DNA from 3 places in the Janibacter endophyticus genome. Region 2 is predicted to be linked to each of the others. Evidence: predicted binding sites of a transcription regulator. Region 2 holds the regulator's gene; each other region holds the start of a gene.
What was found. Region 2 encodes HrcA, which represses chaperone genes, less so after heat shock. Its sites were predicted from a motif close to TTNGCACTCGNNNNNNNCGAGTGCNAA; they were not measured.
Positions count from the first base shown of each region.

Region 1: the regulator HrcA is predicted to act here: its motif matches at 3,046-3,072, upstream of groES (co-chaperone GroES).
Region 3: the regulator HrcA is predicted to act here: its motif matches at 3,909-3,935, upstream of groL (chaperonin GroEL).

Region 1 covers NZ_JAFEJG010000004.1:2,731,643-2,736,958, forward strand. Annotated here, with positions in the region: gene serA (phosphoglycerate dehydrogenase) at 1-746, shown strand, start outside; gene groL (chaperonin GroEL) at 908-2,518, opposite strand; gene groES (co-chaperone GroES) at 2,617-2,913, opposite strand; gene JNO54_RS13085 (class I SAM-dependent methyltransferase) at 3,133-4,374, shown strand; gene JNO54_RS13090 (glycoside hydrolase family 3 N-terminal domain-containing protein) at 4,385-5,316, shown strand, end outside.
Region 2 covers NZ_JAFEJG010000004.1:2,291,436-2,296,751, reverse strand. Annotated here, with positions in the region: gene JNO54_RS11045 (DUF3097 domain-containing protein) at 1-869, opposite strand, end outside; gene hrcA (heat-inducible transcriptional repressor HrcA) at 998-2,026, shown strand; gene dnaJ (molecular chaperone DnaJ) at 2,088-3,209, shown strand; gene JNO54_RS11030 (16S rRNA (uracil(1498)-N(3))-methyltransferase) at 3,212-3,955, shown strand; gene JNO54_RS11025 (PhoH family protein) at 4,012-5,073, shown strand; gene ybeY (rRNA maturation RNase YbeY) at 5,070-5,316, shown strand, end outside.
Region 3 covers NZ_JAFEJG010000004.1:839,591-844,906, forward strand. Annotated here, with positions in the region: gene arsB (ACR3 family arsenite efflux transporter) at 1-1,018, opposite strand, end outside; gene JNO54_RS04095 (ArsI/CadI family heavy metal resistance metalloenzyme) at 1,021-1,491, opposite strand; gene JNO54_RS04100 (ArsR/SmtB family transcription factor) at 1,566-1,928, shown strand; gene JNO54_RS04105 (pyridoxal phosphate-dependent decarboxylase family protein) at 1,967-3,337, shown strand; gene JNO54_RS04110 (DUF3263 domain-containing protein) at 3,532-3,819, shown strand; gene groL (chaperonin GroEL) at 4,054-5,316, shown strand, end outside.

The sequences.
Region 1 (5,316 bases), 440 kb from region 2:
GCCAGCTCTCGGTCATCGCCGAGGCCTTCGGCATGCACGTCTACTACTACGACGTCGAGGACAAGCTGCCGCTCGGCAACGCCCGCCGCTGCGAGTCGCTCGACGAGCTCCTCCGCTCCTGCGAGACGATCACGCTCCACGTCGACGGCCGAGCAGGCAACGCCGGGGTCTTCGGGGCCGAGCAGTTCGCCCAGATGCGCCCGCGCAGCCTCTTCCTCAACCTCTCCCGCGGCTTCGTCGTCGACCTCGAGTCGCTCCGCGATCACCTCGTGAGCGGCCACATCGCGGGCGCCGCCGTCGACGTCTTCCCCGAGGAGCCGAAGTCCGCGGGCGACCCCTTCGTCTCGATCCTCCAGGGGCTGCCCAACGTCATCCTCACCCCGCACGTCGGCGGGTCGACCGAGGAAGCCCAGTACGACATCGGCCGGTACGTCTCCGGCAAGCTCCGCGAGTACGCCCAGACCGGCGCGACGACCATGTCCGTCAACGTCCCTGCCGTGGCGCTCAGCAAGTCCCCCGGCGACACCCGGATCCTGCACCTGCACCGCAACGTCCCCGGCGTCCTCGCCCGGGTAAACACCCTGCTCTCCGAGGGCGGCGCGAACATCGACAGCCAGCACCTCTCGACCAAGGGCGAGCTCGGTTACGCCGTCACCGACCTCAACGGCGCCCTGCCTGGCGGCGTCGAGCAGCGGCTCCGCGAGATGGACGAGACCATCGAGGTCCGGGTCATCGTCGGCGAGTAGCGGGCGGCTCTCTGGGCGCGCACAGATCGCTGTCCTGACGTCGTCGCCGCGAGATATCGATACCGACGAGCTCAGGACCGCGACTCGGGTACACCCGGACCACGAAGGGGGCGCCCCACCGGTTGGTGGGACGCCCCCTTCGAGGTGTGTCAGAGGTGAGGTCAGTGGTGGTGACCGTGGCCCGCCGCGGCGGGCTCCTCGTCCTCCTTCTTCTCCACGACGAGGGTGTCGGTGGTGAGGACCATCGACGCGATCGACGCGGCGTTGACGAGCGCGGAGCGGGTCACCTTGACCGGGTCGATGACGCCGGCGCCGACGAGGTCGCCGTACTCACCGGTGGCGGCGTTGAGGCCGTTGCCGGGGGTGAGCTCTTGGACCTTGGAGACCGCGACGTAACCCTGGATGCCGGCGTTCTCGGCGATCCAGCGGAGCGGCTCGACGGCGGCCTTCTTGACGATCTGCGCACCGGTCGCCTCGTCGCCCTCGAGCGAGAGGTCGTCGATGACGGAGACCGCGTGGGTGAGGGCCGAGCCGCCACCGGCGACGATGCCCTCCTCGATGGCCGCGCGGGTCGCGGAGATCGCGTCCTCGATGCGGTGCTTCTTCTCCTTGAGCTCGACCTCGGTGTGCGCGCCGACCTTGATGACGCAGACGCCGCCGGCGAGCTTGGCGAGGCGCTCCTGGAGCTTCTCGCGGTCCCAGTCCGAGTCGGTCCGCTCGATCTCGGACTTGATCTGCCCGACCCGGCCCTCGACCTCGGAGCTCTCGCCCTGGCCGTCGATGATCGTCGTGCTGTCCTTGGTGATGACGATACGACGGGCCTGGCCGAGGTCCTCGAGACCGGCCTGGTCGAGCTTGAGCCCGACCTCCTCGGCGATGACCTGGCCACCGGTGAGGATCGCCATGTCCTGGAGCATCGCCTTGCGGCGGTCCCCGAAGCCCGGGGCCTTGACGGCCACGACGTTGAAGGTGCCGCGGATCTTGTTGACGACGAGCGTCGAGAGCGCCTCACCGTCGATGTCCTCGGCGATGATGAGCAGCGGCTTGCCCGACTGCACGACCTTCTCGAGCACCGGCAGGATGTCGGCGACCGTGGAGATCTTGCCCTGGTTGATGAGGACGTAGGCGTCCTCGAGGACGGCCTCCATGCGCTCGGCGTCGGAGATGAAGTACGGGCTGATGTAGCCCTTGTCGAACTGCATGCCCTCGGTGAAGTCGAGCACGGTCTCGGCGGTCGAGGACTCCTCGACGGTGATGACGCCGTCCTTGCCGACCTTGTCGAAGGCCTCGGCGATGGTGCCGCCGATGGTCTCGTCCTGCGCGGAGAGCGAGGCAACCTGGGCGATCTCCTCCTTGCCCTGGACCTCACGGGCGACCTCGAGCAGGCGGGCGGAGACGGCCTCCACGGCCTTGTCGATGCCGCGCTTGAGGCCGGACGGGGCGGCGCCCGCGGCGACGTTGCGCAGGCCCTCCTTGACCATGGCCTGGGCGAGGACGGTCGCGGTCGTCGTGCCGTCACCGGCGACGTCGTTGGTCTTGGTCGCGACCTCCTTGGCGAGCTGGGCGCCGAGGTTCTCGTACGGGTCCTCGAGCTCGATCTCGCGGGCGATGGTCACGCCGTCGTTGGTGATCGTTGGGGCGCCCCACGCCTTGTTGATGACGACGTTGCGACCCTTGGGGCCGAGCGTCACCTTGACGGCGTTGGCGAGCTGGTCGACGCCGCGCTGGAGGGCGTCACGGGCGGAGTCGTTGAACTCCAGTTCCTTGGCCATGAGTGTCCTTGATCTCTACAGGTGTGCAGGTGGGTACGGCGTCGCCCCGGGGAGCCCGGGTGGGCCCGCACCCGGGGCGATGCGCGAAGGGGGGATCGTCAGCCGACGATGGCGAGGACGTCACGCGCGGAGAGGATGAGGTACTCCTCGCCGCCGTGCTTGACCTCGGTGCCGCCGTACTTGGAGTAGATGACGCGGTCGCCGACGGAGATGTCCATCGGGACGCGCTCGTCGCCGTCCTCGTTGAAGCGGCCGGGGCCGACAGCGACGACCTCGCCCTCCTGGGGCTTCTCCTTGGCGGTGTCCGGGATGACCAGGCCGGAGGCCGTGGTCTGCTCGGCCTCGAGCGACTTGACGATGATGCGGTCCTCGAGCGGCTTGAGCGAAACCGACACGTTGGCTCCTTCGATTCACGGATGTTCTGGGCAGTCTGCGTGGATCAGGGCGGTTCGCCGTCGCGGGGGTCGAGCTGCTCTGGTCCTGGCACTCACCGGTGGAGAGTGCCAAGCAGAAATCTAGGCCGCCGGTTAGCACTCGGTCAACCTGAGTGCCAGATCCGGCAGGAGCGGGTCCGGGAGACCCCTCCAGGACGAAGGGGTGAGAAGGTGGCCTCCGTGGACATCCAGACCGTCAAGGCCCTCGCCGGGCCCGAGGGGCACGAGCTGCTCAGCGCGCTGCCGCCGTACGACGAGTCCCAGGTCCTCGCCCTCCAGGATCGCCTCCGCAGCGCGGGGTACCCCCCCGAGCTCGTCGCCGCCGCGCTGACCCAGCAGCGCCTGCGCCACCGGGCACGGGCCAAGTTCGGCGAGTTCGCCGACGGCATGCTCTTCACCCCCGACGGGCTCGAGCAGGCCACCCGTCTCGAGGTCGCCGCCGCCCACGCGTCGCGCTACGCCGCGGCGTCGCTGGCCACCGTCCACGACCTCGGCTGCGGCATCGGCGCCGACGCCATGACGATGAGCTCTCTCGGCGTGACCGTGCACGGCGTGGACGTCGACCCGGTGACCGCTGCCGTCGCCGACGCGAACCTGCGCCCCTGGCCCGACAGCCGGGCCCGCCCGGGGAGGGCCGAGGACTTCGAGCCGCCGGCGGACCCCCTTCGCTCCCGGGTGGGGGTCTGGCTCGACCCGGCGCGCCGCACGCCCGGCGTGGCCGACATCAGCGGACGCACCCGACGGGTCTTCCGGCTCGACGAGATCTCGCCGGGCTGGCAGACCGTCCTCGCCATAGCCACCGCCGTCCCGGCGACCGGCGTGAAGATGTCGCCCTCGCTCCCTCACGACGTGCCCCCGCTCGGCACCGAGGCCCAGTGGGTCTCCTACGACGGGACGCTCCTCGAGTGCGCCGTGTGGTGGGGCCCGCTCGTCCGCTCGGCGGGCCGCACCGCCCTCGTCATGCGGCACGACGCCCCGAGCGTGCGGGTCGACCAGACCCAGGCCGACGAGGACCCGCCCTCCCTGTCCTCGCTGGGCGCGCTGGGCTCCCACCTCTATGAAGCGGACCGCGCGATCGTGCGGGCGGGTCTTGTCGGCGCGGTGACCGCGGAGGTCGACGGCGCGGAGGCCGAGCCCGGGCTGGGTCTCGTCTCGAGCGAGCAGGCGATCGAGCTCCCCTTCGCCCGCGGCTATCGCGTGCTCGAAGCGATGCCCTACAACGTCAAGACGCTCCGGGCGTGGCTGCGCGAGCGCGGCATCACCGGGCTGACGATCAAGAAGCGCGGCATGCGGATCGACGACGACCAGCTGCGCCGTTCGCTGAAGATCGGTCGCGGTGCCGGATCGGGCGCCCAGGCGGTCGTCATCCTCACGCGCGTCGCGGGCGATCAGGCCGCGATCCTCGTCGAGCCGCTCACGTAGCCTGGCGCGCGTGACCCGACTGCGAGCCGCCGCCCCAGCCCTGGCCACCCTCGTCGCCCTCGCGGCCTGCTCCGGCCCTCCGTCACCCCAGACCACCTCCGCGGAGGAGACCACGACGTCGACGACGTCCGCGACGCAGTCCTCACCCACCGCCGGGGGGCCCTCCGCCAGCGACTGCGTCACCTCGGCCCGCGACGCGATGACCCGTCAGCAGCACGCCGGCCAGCTCCTCATGGTCGCGCTCACCCCCGACATGGGGCAGGCCGGGCTCGACGCCCAGATCGAGGGCGGCCTGGGCAGCATGCTCTACCTCGGCGGCTGGACCGAGCGTGCCACCGTGGAGGCTGCGAGCCAGCACCTCCAGGACCGGGCGCTCGACCTCGACGGCACGACGGTCGGTCTCCTCGTCGCCGCCGACCAGGAGGGCGGCGAGGTCCAGCAGCTCACCGGGCAGGGTTTCTCCACGATCCCCTCCGGCCGCGACCAGGGCGCGATGAGCCCCGCAGAGCTCGAGCGACAGGCGACCGCCTGGGGCCAGGAGCTCAAGCAGGCCGGCGTCAACGTCAACCTCGCACCGACGACCGACACCGTCCCAGCCGAGATCGGACGCGCCAACGGACCCATCGGCCAGTACGGCCGGGAGTACGGCGCCACACCGGCAGCAGCAGGCCAGGGGGCCGTCGCCTTCGCGAAGGGGATGCACGCCGCCGGCGTCATGCCGACGACCAAGCACTTCCCCGGCATCGGCCGGATCCGGGGCAACACGGACTCGACCGCCGACGGGATCACCGACGACACCGCGACGACGAAGGATCCCCACCTCACCCCCTTCGCTGACGTCATCGAGGCCACGCCGACGATCGTCATGGTCGGCAACGCCCGGTACCCCAAGCTCGATGCGAAGAACCCGGCGCCCTTCTCGGAGGCGATCGTCACCGACCT
Region 2 (5,316 bases):
TCCTCGACCCGGCCGAGGAGGGCGGGCTCGAGGTCGGCGTAGGTCCGCACGGTCCCGAGGATCTGCTTCCACGCCCGGGCGATGTCGGCCTGGGTGTCGTGCGGCCAGCCGAGGTGGGCGCAGATCCCGCGCTTCCACTCGACCGAGCGCGGCACCGTGGGCCACGCGTCCATCCCGAGCCGCTGGGGGCGCACCGACTGCCAGACGTCGACGAAGGGGTGCCCGACGATCAGGACGTGGGGGGCGAAGGGGGTCAGGCCGGCGGCCTTCGCGACGATCCGGGACTCCTTCGAGCCGGGGACGAGGTGGTCGACGAGGACACCCATCCGGCGCCCCGGTTCGGGGGCGAAGTCGCGGATCGCGGCCTCGAGGTCGTCGACACCGTCGAGCATCTCGACGACGACGCCCTCGACCCGCAGGTCGTGACCCCACACCTTCTCGACGAGCTCGGCGTCGTGGCGGCCCTCGACGAAGATCCGCGACCCGATGGCGACCCGCGCCGCCCCGTCGTGGACGGCGACCGAGCCGGACGCGGTCCGGGCGGCGGCCTGCTGGGCCGCGGCGAGCGCGGCCCGTCCGGCAGCCTTCGGGGGAGTGAGCACGACCGGGGCGCCGTCGATGAGGAAGCCCGGCCCGAGCGGGAAGGCCTTGACCTTGCCGCGCCGGTCCTCGAGGTGGACGACGTGCATGCCGCCCGCCTTCTCGACGCGGACGACCGCGCCGACCCACCCCGTCTCGAAGTCCTCGACGACGAGGTCGGGGGTCGCCTCGACCTCGCGGCTGCGCGGGCGCCCCGCGGAGCGCCAGTCGCCGGAGAGCACGTCAGAGCCGTAGCGGTCGGTCGGGGGCCGGGAGGTCGGGGGCGTCACGTCGCGGCACGCTACCCGGCGGATTGGGGAATGGCCGGGAGGTCCGTAGACTTGGCACTCAGGTGTCGAGAGTGCCAGGCAGGCCCAGCCGAGATGACGAAGGGAGCACGAGGAGCCCCATGAGCGCACTGAGCTCTGAGAGACGGATGGCCGTCCTCTCCGCCATCGTCGAGGACTACGTCCACACGAGCGAGCCGGTCGGCTCCCGCGCCCTCCTCGAACGCCACCAGCTCGGCGTGAGCGCCGCCACCGTCCGCAACGACATGGCCGCCCTCGAGGACGCCGGCCTCATCGCCGCCCCGCACACGAGCGCCGGCCGCATCCCTACCGACGCCGGCTACCGCGCCTTCGTCGACCAGCTCTCGACGCTCAAGCCGATGTCGCGCGCCGAGCGGGCCGCGATCGCGCAGTTCCTCGACGGCGCCGACGAGCTCGACGAGGTCCTCGACCGCACCGTCCGGCTGCTCGCGACGCTCACCCGACAGGTCGCCGTCGTCCAGTACCCCTCGCTGACCCGCAGCACCGTGCGCCACGTCGAGCTCGTGCCGATGAGCGCCACGCGCCTCATGGTCATCGCCATCATGGGCACCGGCCGGGTCGAGCAGCGCGTCATCGCGACCGACACCGACTACACGACCACGGCCGGTGCCGAAGAGCTCGCCGCCGCGCGCACCCACATCAACGCCGCCGCCACCGAGCGCCGCCTCGCCGAGGCGGTCACCGCGCTGCGCACCCTCGACGACGACCAGCGCACGAGCTCGAGCCTGACCGCCGGCGTCCTCGCAGCACTCGAGGAGGCCGCCCGCGAGGAGAGCGAGACCCGCGTGACCCTCGCCGGCACCGCCAACCTCGCCCGCACCCCCTCGGACTTCCCGCTCACCCTCGAGCCCGTCCTCGACGCGCTCGAGCAGCACGTCGTCCTCCTGCGCCTCCTCGGCGCCGAGGCCGAGCAGACCGGCGAGGTCGCGGTCCGCATCGGCAGCGAGAACCCCGTCACCGGCCTCCAGAGCACGTCGGTCGTCTCCACCGGCTACGGCGTGGGCGACGAGCTCGTCGGCCACGTCGGCGTCCTTGGGCCGACCCGGATGAACTACCCCGCGACGATCAGCCAGGTCCGGGCCGTCGCGACCTACCTCTCCCGGATCATCGCCGGCTGACCCACGGCCCCGGCACAACCCCTTCGCCCCCGAACCCCATCTGCAGAGGACCTCACCGCACGTGAACGACTACTACGCCGACCTGGGTGTCGACCGCTCCGCGACCCCGGAGGAGATCAAGAAGGCCTATCGCAAGATGGCCCGCAAGCTCCACCCGGACGTCAACCCCGGTCCGGAGGCCGAGGAGGAGTTCAAGCGCGTCAGCCAGGCCTACGACGTCCTCGGCGACGAGGCCAAGCGGCGCCAGTACGACAGGGGCGCCGACCCCTACGGTGGCGCGCACGAGGGCTTCGGCGCCGGCTTCTCCTTCAGCGACATCATGGAGCAGTTCTTCGGCCAGGCCGCCGGCGGCGGCCGCGGTCCGCGCCCCCGTCAGGCGCGCGGCCAGGACGGGCTCGTCGCCCTCCAGGTCGACCTCGAGCAGGCGGTCTTCGGCGGGACCCAGGAGCTGACCATCGACACCGCCGAGCGGTGCGGCACCTGCTCTGGCGACGGTGCGCAGCCCGGCTCGGGCCGTCGCACCTGCGACGCCTGCGGTGGTCGCGGCGAGGTCCAGATGGTCCAGCGCAGCTTCCTCGGCCAGGTCATGACGTCGCGTCCGTGCGCGGCCTGCCAGGGCTTCGGCGAGGTCATCCCCAACCCCTGCTTCGAGTGCTCCGGCCAGGGGCGCGTCCGCTCCCGGCGCACGATGAACGTCCGCATCCCCGCGGGGATCGACACCGGCACCCGCATCCACCTCGCCGGCGAGGGTGAGGTCGGCTTCGGCGGAGGCCCGTCCGGCGACCTCTTCGTCGAGCTCCGGGTCGCGCCGCACCCGACCTTCACCCGCGAGGGCGACGACCTGCACGCGTCGGTGCGGCTGCCGATGACCGCGGCGGCCCTCGGGACGACGCTGACCTTCGAGACCTTCGACGGCCCGCAGCAGATCGAGATCAAGCGCGGCACGCAGCCCGGCGACACCGTCGTCCTCGACGACCTCGGCGTCACGCACCTGCGCGGCGGCGGCCGCGGCCGGCTGATCATCCACGCCGACGTCCGCACCCCCACCCGCCTCGACGCCGAGCAGGAGGAGCTCCTGCGCCGCCTCGCCGAGGTCCGTGACGAGACCGACCCGAGCGGCCAGCTCGCCGACGTCGACTCCGGGTTCATGGGCAAGCTCCGCCACGCCTTCAAGGGCCGCTGACGGTGACCGCACCCCTCTTCCACGTCTCCCCGGGGAGTCTTGAGGGCGTCGCCCCGGGCGCGACCGTGGTCGTGGAAGGGGTGGAGGCACGGCACGCGGTCACCGTGCGCCGGATCGCGGTGGGGGAGAGCGTCATCGTCGCCGACGGCGACGGGGCAGGGGCCGTCGGGACGGTCGAGTCGGCCGACCCGACCGCCCTCGTCGTGCGGGTCGAGACCCGACGCGACGAGCCGGCGCCCTCCCTTCGCCTCGTCCTCGTCCAGGCCCTCGCCAAGGGCGGTCGCGACGAGGCCGCCGTCGAGGCGGCCACCGAGCTCGGGGTCGACGAGGTGATCCCGTGGGAGGCGGACCGCTCGATCGTGCGCTGGAAGGGGCCGAAGGTCGCCAAGGCCCACCAGAAGTGGGTCAACGTCGCGGTCGCCGCCGCCAAGCAGTCGCGCCGGGCCCGCACGCCCCTCGTCACGCAGCCGGTCTCCACCAAGGACCTCGCGACCCGCGCGGCCGCGGCCGCGGCCGCCTTCGTCCTCCACGAGGACGCCACCGAGCCGCTCGCGACGGCGGCGCTCCCCGCCGAGGGGGACGTCCTGCTCGTCGTCGGGCCGGAGGGCGGCATCAGCCCGGCCGAGGTCGACGCGCTCGTCGCCGCCGGCGCCGCGCCGGTGCGCCTCGGTACCTCCGTCCTGCGCTCCTCGACGGCCGGCCCGGCAGCGCTCGCCGTGCTCTCGGCCCGCTCGCGCTGGACGTAGCCGGGGGCGCCGGCGGATCGTGCCGGCAGGCCCCCCGCCCGTAGACTCGAGCCACGATGCCTGATCCTTCGCGACCCGACCTCTCCGCACTCGACGGCCTGCCCGACGAGGCACCCACCTCCGCCCCCGACGGCGACACGACCGTCGACGAGACGATCGTCCTGCCGGACTCGGTGACGCCGGTGGCCCTCCTCGGCCCGCGCGACGAGCTGCTCCGCACCATGGAGCGGCAGTTCCCCCGCACCGAGATCCTCGTGCGGGGCAACGAGTTCCGCCTCTCCGGGCCCGCGCGTGACGTCGACATCATCGACCGGCTCCTCGGCGAGCTCATCGAGATCGTCCGCGCCGGCCAGCCGCTCAACCGGGACGCCGTCGAGCGCTCCATCGGCATGCTCCGCGGCAGCAGCCAGCAGCGGCCCGCCGACGTGCTCACCGCCAACATCGTGAGCAACCGGGGCCGCACCGTCCGGCCCAAGACGCTCGGTCAGAAGGAGTATGTCGACGCGATCGACGCCAACACCGTCGTCTTCGGCCTCGGTCCCGCCGGCACCGGCAAGACCTACCTCGCGATGGCCAAGGCCGTCGCGGCCCTGCAGGCCAAGCAGGTCGACCGGATCATCCTCACCCGCCCGGCCGTCGAGGCGGGGGAGCGGCTCGGCTTCCTGCCCGGCTCGCTCAACGACAAGATCGACCCGTACCTGCGCCCCCTCTACGACGCCCTGCACGACATGATCGACGCCGAGTCGATCCCGCGGCTCATGGCGGCCGGCACGATCGAGGTCGCGCCGCTGGCCTTCATGCGTGGCCGCACGCTGAACTCCGCCTTCGTCATCCTCGACGAGGCGCAGAACACCTCGCCCGAGCAGATGAAGATGTTCCTCACCCGCCTCGGCTTCGGCTCCAAGATGGTCGTCACCGGCGACACCTCGCAGGTCGACCTCCCCGGCGGCATCGAGTCGGGCCTCAAGGTCGTCCGGCGCGTGCTCGACGGCATCGAGGACATCCACTTCGCCGAGCTGACGAGCGAGGACGTCGTCCGGCACCGCCTCGTCGGCCAGATCGTCGACGCGTACGGCCGCTACGACGCGCGCCGTGGTCCGAGGGGGGAGCAACGATGAGCGTCGAGCTCGGCAACGAGACCGACCACGAGGTCGACCTCGACGAGATCCGCGAGATCTGCACCTACGTCCTCGAGCAGATGCACGTCCACCCGGGCGCCGACCTCTACGTGCGCCTCATCGACGAGCCGACGATGGCTCAGCTGCACGAGCAGTGGATGGACCTCCCCGGCCCGACCGACGTCATGTCCTTCCCCATGGACGAGCTGCGCCCCGGCCGCCCGGGCGAGCCCGCCGAGGGCA
Region 3 (5,316 bases), 1.5 Mb from region 2:
GGACCGGGACCTCGATGAGCGGGCCGACGACCCCGGCGAGGGCTTGGCCGGAGGTGATGCCGAAGGTGGCGATCGCGACGGCGATGGCGAGCTCGAAGTTGTTGCCGGCGGCGGTGAAGGCGAGCGTCGTCGTGCGCTCGTAGGTCATGCCGAGCCCCTTGCCGAGGAGGTAGCCGCCGCCCCACATCACGGCGAAGTAGACGAGCAGCGGCAGCGCGATCCGGGCGACGTCGAGCGGCTGGCGGGTGATCTGGTCGCCCTGGAAGGCGAAGAGCAGGACGATCGTGAAGAGCAGCCCGATGAGGGCGAGGGGGGAGATCCGGGGCAGGAAGGTGCCCTCGTACCAGTCGCGCCCCTTGGTTCCCTCACCGATGCGACGCGAGAGGTAGCCGGCGAGCAGGGGCACGCCGAGGAAGACGAGCACCGACGCGGCGATCTGGGTGAAGGAGACGTCGAGGGCCGACTGCTCGAGCCCGAGCCAGCCCGGCAGCACGGAGAGGTAGAACCAGCCGAGCCCGGCGAAGGCGAGGATCTGGAAGACCGAGTTGATCGCGACGAGCACGGCGGCTGCCTCGCGATCGCCGCAGGCCAGGTCGTTCCAGATGATGACCATCGCGATGCACCGGGCGAGCCCGACGATGATCAGGCCCGTGCGGTACTCGGGCAGGTCGGGCAGGAAGACCCAGGCGAGCGCGAACATCAGCGCCGGTCCGAAGACCCAGTTGAGCAGCAGAGAGCTGATCATCATCGGCTTGTCCGCGGCGACGGTCCCGAGCCGGTCGTAGCGGACCTTCGCCAGCGGGGGGTACATCATGACGAGCAGGCCGATGGCGATCGGCAGCGAGATGCCCTGCAGCTGCACGGAGTTCAGCGCGTCGTCGAGCCCGCCGAACATCCGGCCCAGCAGCAGCCCGGCCGCCATGGCCAGGCCGATCCAGACCGCGAGGTAGCGGTCGAGGAAAGACATCTGGCGGACGACGTCCGTGCCCTCGGCGGGGCCCTGGGTGGTGGTGGTCATGCTCAGACGCCCGTCGGCGTGCAGCAGGCGGAGCCTGAGGGGGTGCCCTCGAGCAGCGGGTGGGACGAGGTCGCGGGACGCCCGTCGGCGGGGTTGTCGTCCTTGACGACGTAGACCTCCCACGGGGCACCCGCCGGGTCCGAGACCCAGACCTTGTCCTGGAGCGCGTAGCAGCAGGTCGTGTCGTCCTCGTCGAAGGTCGCCAGCCCGGCACCGGAGAGACGCTCGCGCGCGGCGCCCACCTCGCTGCCGTCCTCGACCTCGATGCCGAGGTGGTTGAGCGCGCCCTTCGGGCCGGTGCCCCGGGTGGCCTCGTCGGTCTCGATCAGGACGAGCTTGACCGGCGGGTTCTCCACGACGAAGTTCGCGTACCCCGGGCGTCGCTTGTGCGGCTCGATCCCGAAGAGGGTCGAGTAGAAGGTGACGGAGGACTCGAGGTCGGTGACGTCGAGGGCGATCTGGACCCGGCTCATGCGGAACTCTCCTATATCGATGCTTGTCGATATGGACTCTCGCAGCAAATATCGATGTGTGTCAATATGGGGCCATGTCCGATCTCATCGCACCTGAGGGCCGCACGCTCCTCGCGACCGCCGTCGAGCGGTGCTGTGCGACCCCGGGCAGTGCCCCGCTGGCCCGGGAGGACGCCGAGCTCGTCTCCCGGCTGCTCAAGGCGGTGGCCGACCCGGTGCGGCTGCAGATCCTCAGCATCGCCCGGTGCGCGCCGGGCGGCGAGGTCTCGGCGGGCGACCTCCAGGAACCGCTCGCCCTCGCCCAGCCGACGGTGAGCCATCACCTCAAGGTCCTCGTCGACGCCGGGATGCTCGTCCGCGAGCGGCGTGGGCAGACCGCCTGGTTCACCCTGGTCCCCGAGCGCCTCGAGCTCGCCGGCCGGGCCCTCTCCGGCTGAGGCGACGCGGACCGGGGTCGGCACCTACGCTGCCGACCATGTTCGGAAACGACAAGGCGGTCGACGAGCTCGGCCGGATGGTGCTCGACTACGCCGAGGAGCGGCTCACCCTGCACCCGGTGCCGCTGGACTACGTCCTGTCCGAGGCCGAGCTGCTCGACCGGGCGGGCCAGACCATCACCACCGAGGGCATCGGCGGTGCCCGGGCGATGGACCTCTTCGCCGAGGTCCTGGCGCCGGCCTGCCTCTCGGTGGACCACCCCCGCTACCTCTCCTTCATCCCGTGCGCGCCGAGCGACGCCGCGGCGATGTTCGACCTCGTCGTCGGAGCGTCCTCGATGTACGCCGGCTCCTGGCTCGAGGGCTCGGGCGCGGTCTTCGCCGAGAACCAGGCGCTGCGCTGGATCGCCGATCTCGCGGGGCTGCCCGAGCAGGCCGGCGGGGTCTTCGTCCCGGGCGGGACGATCGGCAACCTCTCCGCCCTCGTCGCGGCGCGGCACGCCGCCCGCGCGCGGGCCGTCGAGGAGGCGAAGGGGGAGGGCCGCCCCCTTCGTCCGTGGCGGGTGGTAGCCACCGCCGGGGCGCACAGCTCGATCCAGTCGGCCTGCGACGTCATGGACGCCGAGCTCGTGACCGTCGAGCCGGACGAGCACCTGCGCCTCACCGGACCCGCGCTGCGCGAGGTCCTCGAGCGCGAGGGCCCCGAGACCTTCTTCGCCGTCGTCGCGACGGCCGGGACGACGAACTTCGGTGTCGTGGACGACCTCGCCGGTGTCGCCGAGGTCTGCGCCGAGCACGGCATCTGGTTCCACGTCGACGGGGCGTACGGCGGGGCGGCGCTCGCGGCGCCGAGCGTTCGGTCCCTCTTCGACGGGGTCGAGCGGGCGGACTCCTTCATCGTCGACCCGCACAAGTGGCTCTTCGCCCCCTTCGACTGCTGCGCGCTGATCTACCGCGAGCCGGCGCTCGCCCGGGCCGCCCACACCCAGCGGGCCGGCTACCTCGACGTGCTCACCGAGGCGGCCCAGTGGAACCCGACGGACTACTCCGTCGGGCTGACCCGCCGGGCCCGTGGGCTGCCGCTGTGGTTCAGCCTCGCGACGCACGGGACGGCCGCGTACACGCGGGCGATCGAGCGCACCCTCGAGGTCGCCCGTCACGCCGAGTCCGAGGTCGAGCGGCGCCCCGACCTCGAGCTCGTCCGCCACCGGGACCTCTCCGTCGTCGTCTTCCGCCGGCTCGGCTGGGGGCCGGGGGACTACCAGGCGTGGTCGGACCGGATGCTCGAGGACGAGTTCGCCTTCGTCGTCCCGACGACGCACGACGGCGAGACCCTGGCCCGCTTCGCCATCGTCAACCCTGAGACGACCGAGGCCGACATCGACGCCATCCTCGACACCATGGCCTGACCACGACGACCGGCACGGTTCACCACGACCCGGTCGTGGTGACAGGGGGTGGGGCCGGTGGTGCCTGTGTGACGGGTGAGTGAGGTCCAGGGGGTGCTGTCCAGCCGCCACGCCGAAGGGAATGACAGGCGTGTCATTCGCTGGGTACAGTGAGCCGCGCACGACGTCATCGCCCCGTCACGGAGGACCTCAACGTGAAGACCGCCACGCAGCAGCAGAGCAGCACCGCCGCCCCGCTGAGCGACCGCGACCGGGAGATCCTCGCCTTCGAGCGCCAGTGGTGGACCTACCAGGGCGCCAAGGAGCAGATGATCAAGGAGCTCTTCGACATGAGCTCCACGCGCTACTACCAGGTGCTCAACGGGCTCATCAACAACCCGGCCGCGCTCGCGGAGGACCCGATGCTCGTCAAGCGGCTCCGCCGCATGCGCCAGTCACGCCAGCGCAGCCGCAGCGCGCGCCGCCTCGGCTTCGACGCCTGAGCTGCGACTTCCCCCTTCGCCCCTGTCCCCGGCACCCGAGGACAAGGGCAACTGTTTGCACTCTCACCCCGAGAGTGCCAATAATGGCGTTAGCACTCTCCCCGTGAGAGTGACAGAACTGACCGGTCCGGTGAGATCCTCGACGTCGCGGTGACGTGAGCCGCGCGCCTGGGGGTCGTCCGTCGCGGGCGCCGCCCGGTCTACCACCTACCTATCGTGTGGAGGACCACCCGAATGGCAAAGCTCATCGCCTTTGACGAAGAGGCCCGACGCGGTCTCGAGCGGGGTATGAACATCCTCGCCGACGCCGTCAAGGTCACCCTCGGCCCCAAGGGCCGCAACGTCGTCCTGGAGAAGAAGTGGGGCGCCCCCACGATCACCAACGACGGTGTCTCGATCGCCAAGGAGATCGAGCTCGACGACCCCTACGAGAAGATCGGGGCCGAGCTCGTCAAGGAGGTCGCGAAGAAGACCGACGACGTCGCCGGTGACGGCACGACGACGGCCACCGTCCTCGCCCAGGCGCTCGTCCGCGAGGGCCTGCGCAACGTCGCCGCCGGCGCCAACCCGATGGCGCTCAAGCGCGGCATCGAGAAGGCCACCGCCGCAGTCTCCGACCAGCTCCTCGCCATGGCGAAGGAGATCGAGACCAAGGAGCAGATCGCGGCCACCGCCTCGATCTCCGCCGCTGACCCCGAGATCGGCGCCAAGATCGCCGAGGCCATGGACAAGGTCGGCAAGGAAGGCGTCATCACCGTCGAGGAGAGCAACACCTTCGGGCTCGAGCTCGAGCTCACCGAGGGCATGCGCTTCGACAAGGGCTACATCTCCGGCTACTTCGTCACCGACACGGAGCGCATGGAGGCCGTCCTCGAGGACCCCTACATCCTCATCGCGAACTCCAAGATCGGCTCGATCAAGGACCTGCTGCCCCTCCTCGAGAAGGTCATGCAGTCCGGCAAGCCGCTCCTCATCATCGCCGAGGACGTCGAGGGCGAGGCCCTGTCCACGCTCGTCGTCAACAAGATCCGTGGCACCTTCAAGGCTGTCGCCGTCAAGGCGCCCGGCTTCGGTGACCGCCGCAAGGCCATGCTCGCCGACATCGCCATCCTCACCGGTGGCCAGGTCATCTCCGAGGAGGTCGGCCTCAAGCTCGACACCGCGGAGCTCGACCTGCTCGGCCGCGCCCGCAAGGTCGTCGTCACCAAGGACGAGACGACGATCGTCGAGGGTGCCGGCGCCGAGGACCAGATCGCCGGTCGCGTGAGCCAGATCAAGACCGAGATCCAGAACAGCGACTCGGACTACGACCGCGAGAAGCTCCAGGAGCGCCTCGCCAAGCTCGCCGGCGGCGTCGCCGTCATCAAGGCGGGCGCGGCCACCGAGGTCGAGCTCAAGGAGCGCAAGCACCGCATCGAGGACGCCGTCCGCAACGCCAAGGCCGCCGTCGAGGAGGGCATCGTCGCCGGTGGTGGCGTCGCGCTGCTCCAGGCGACC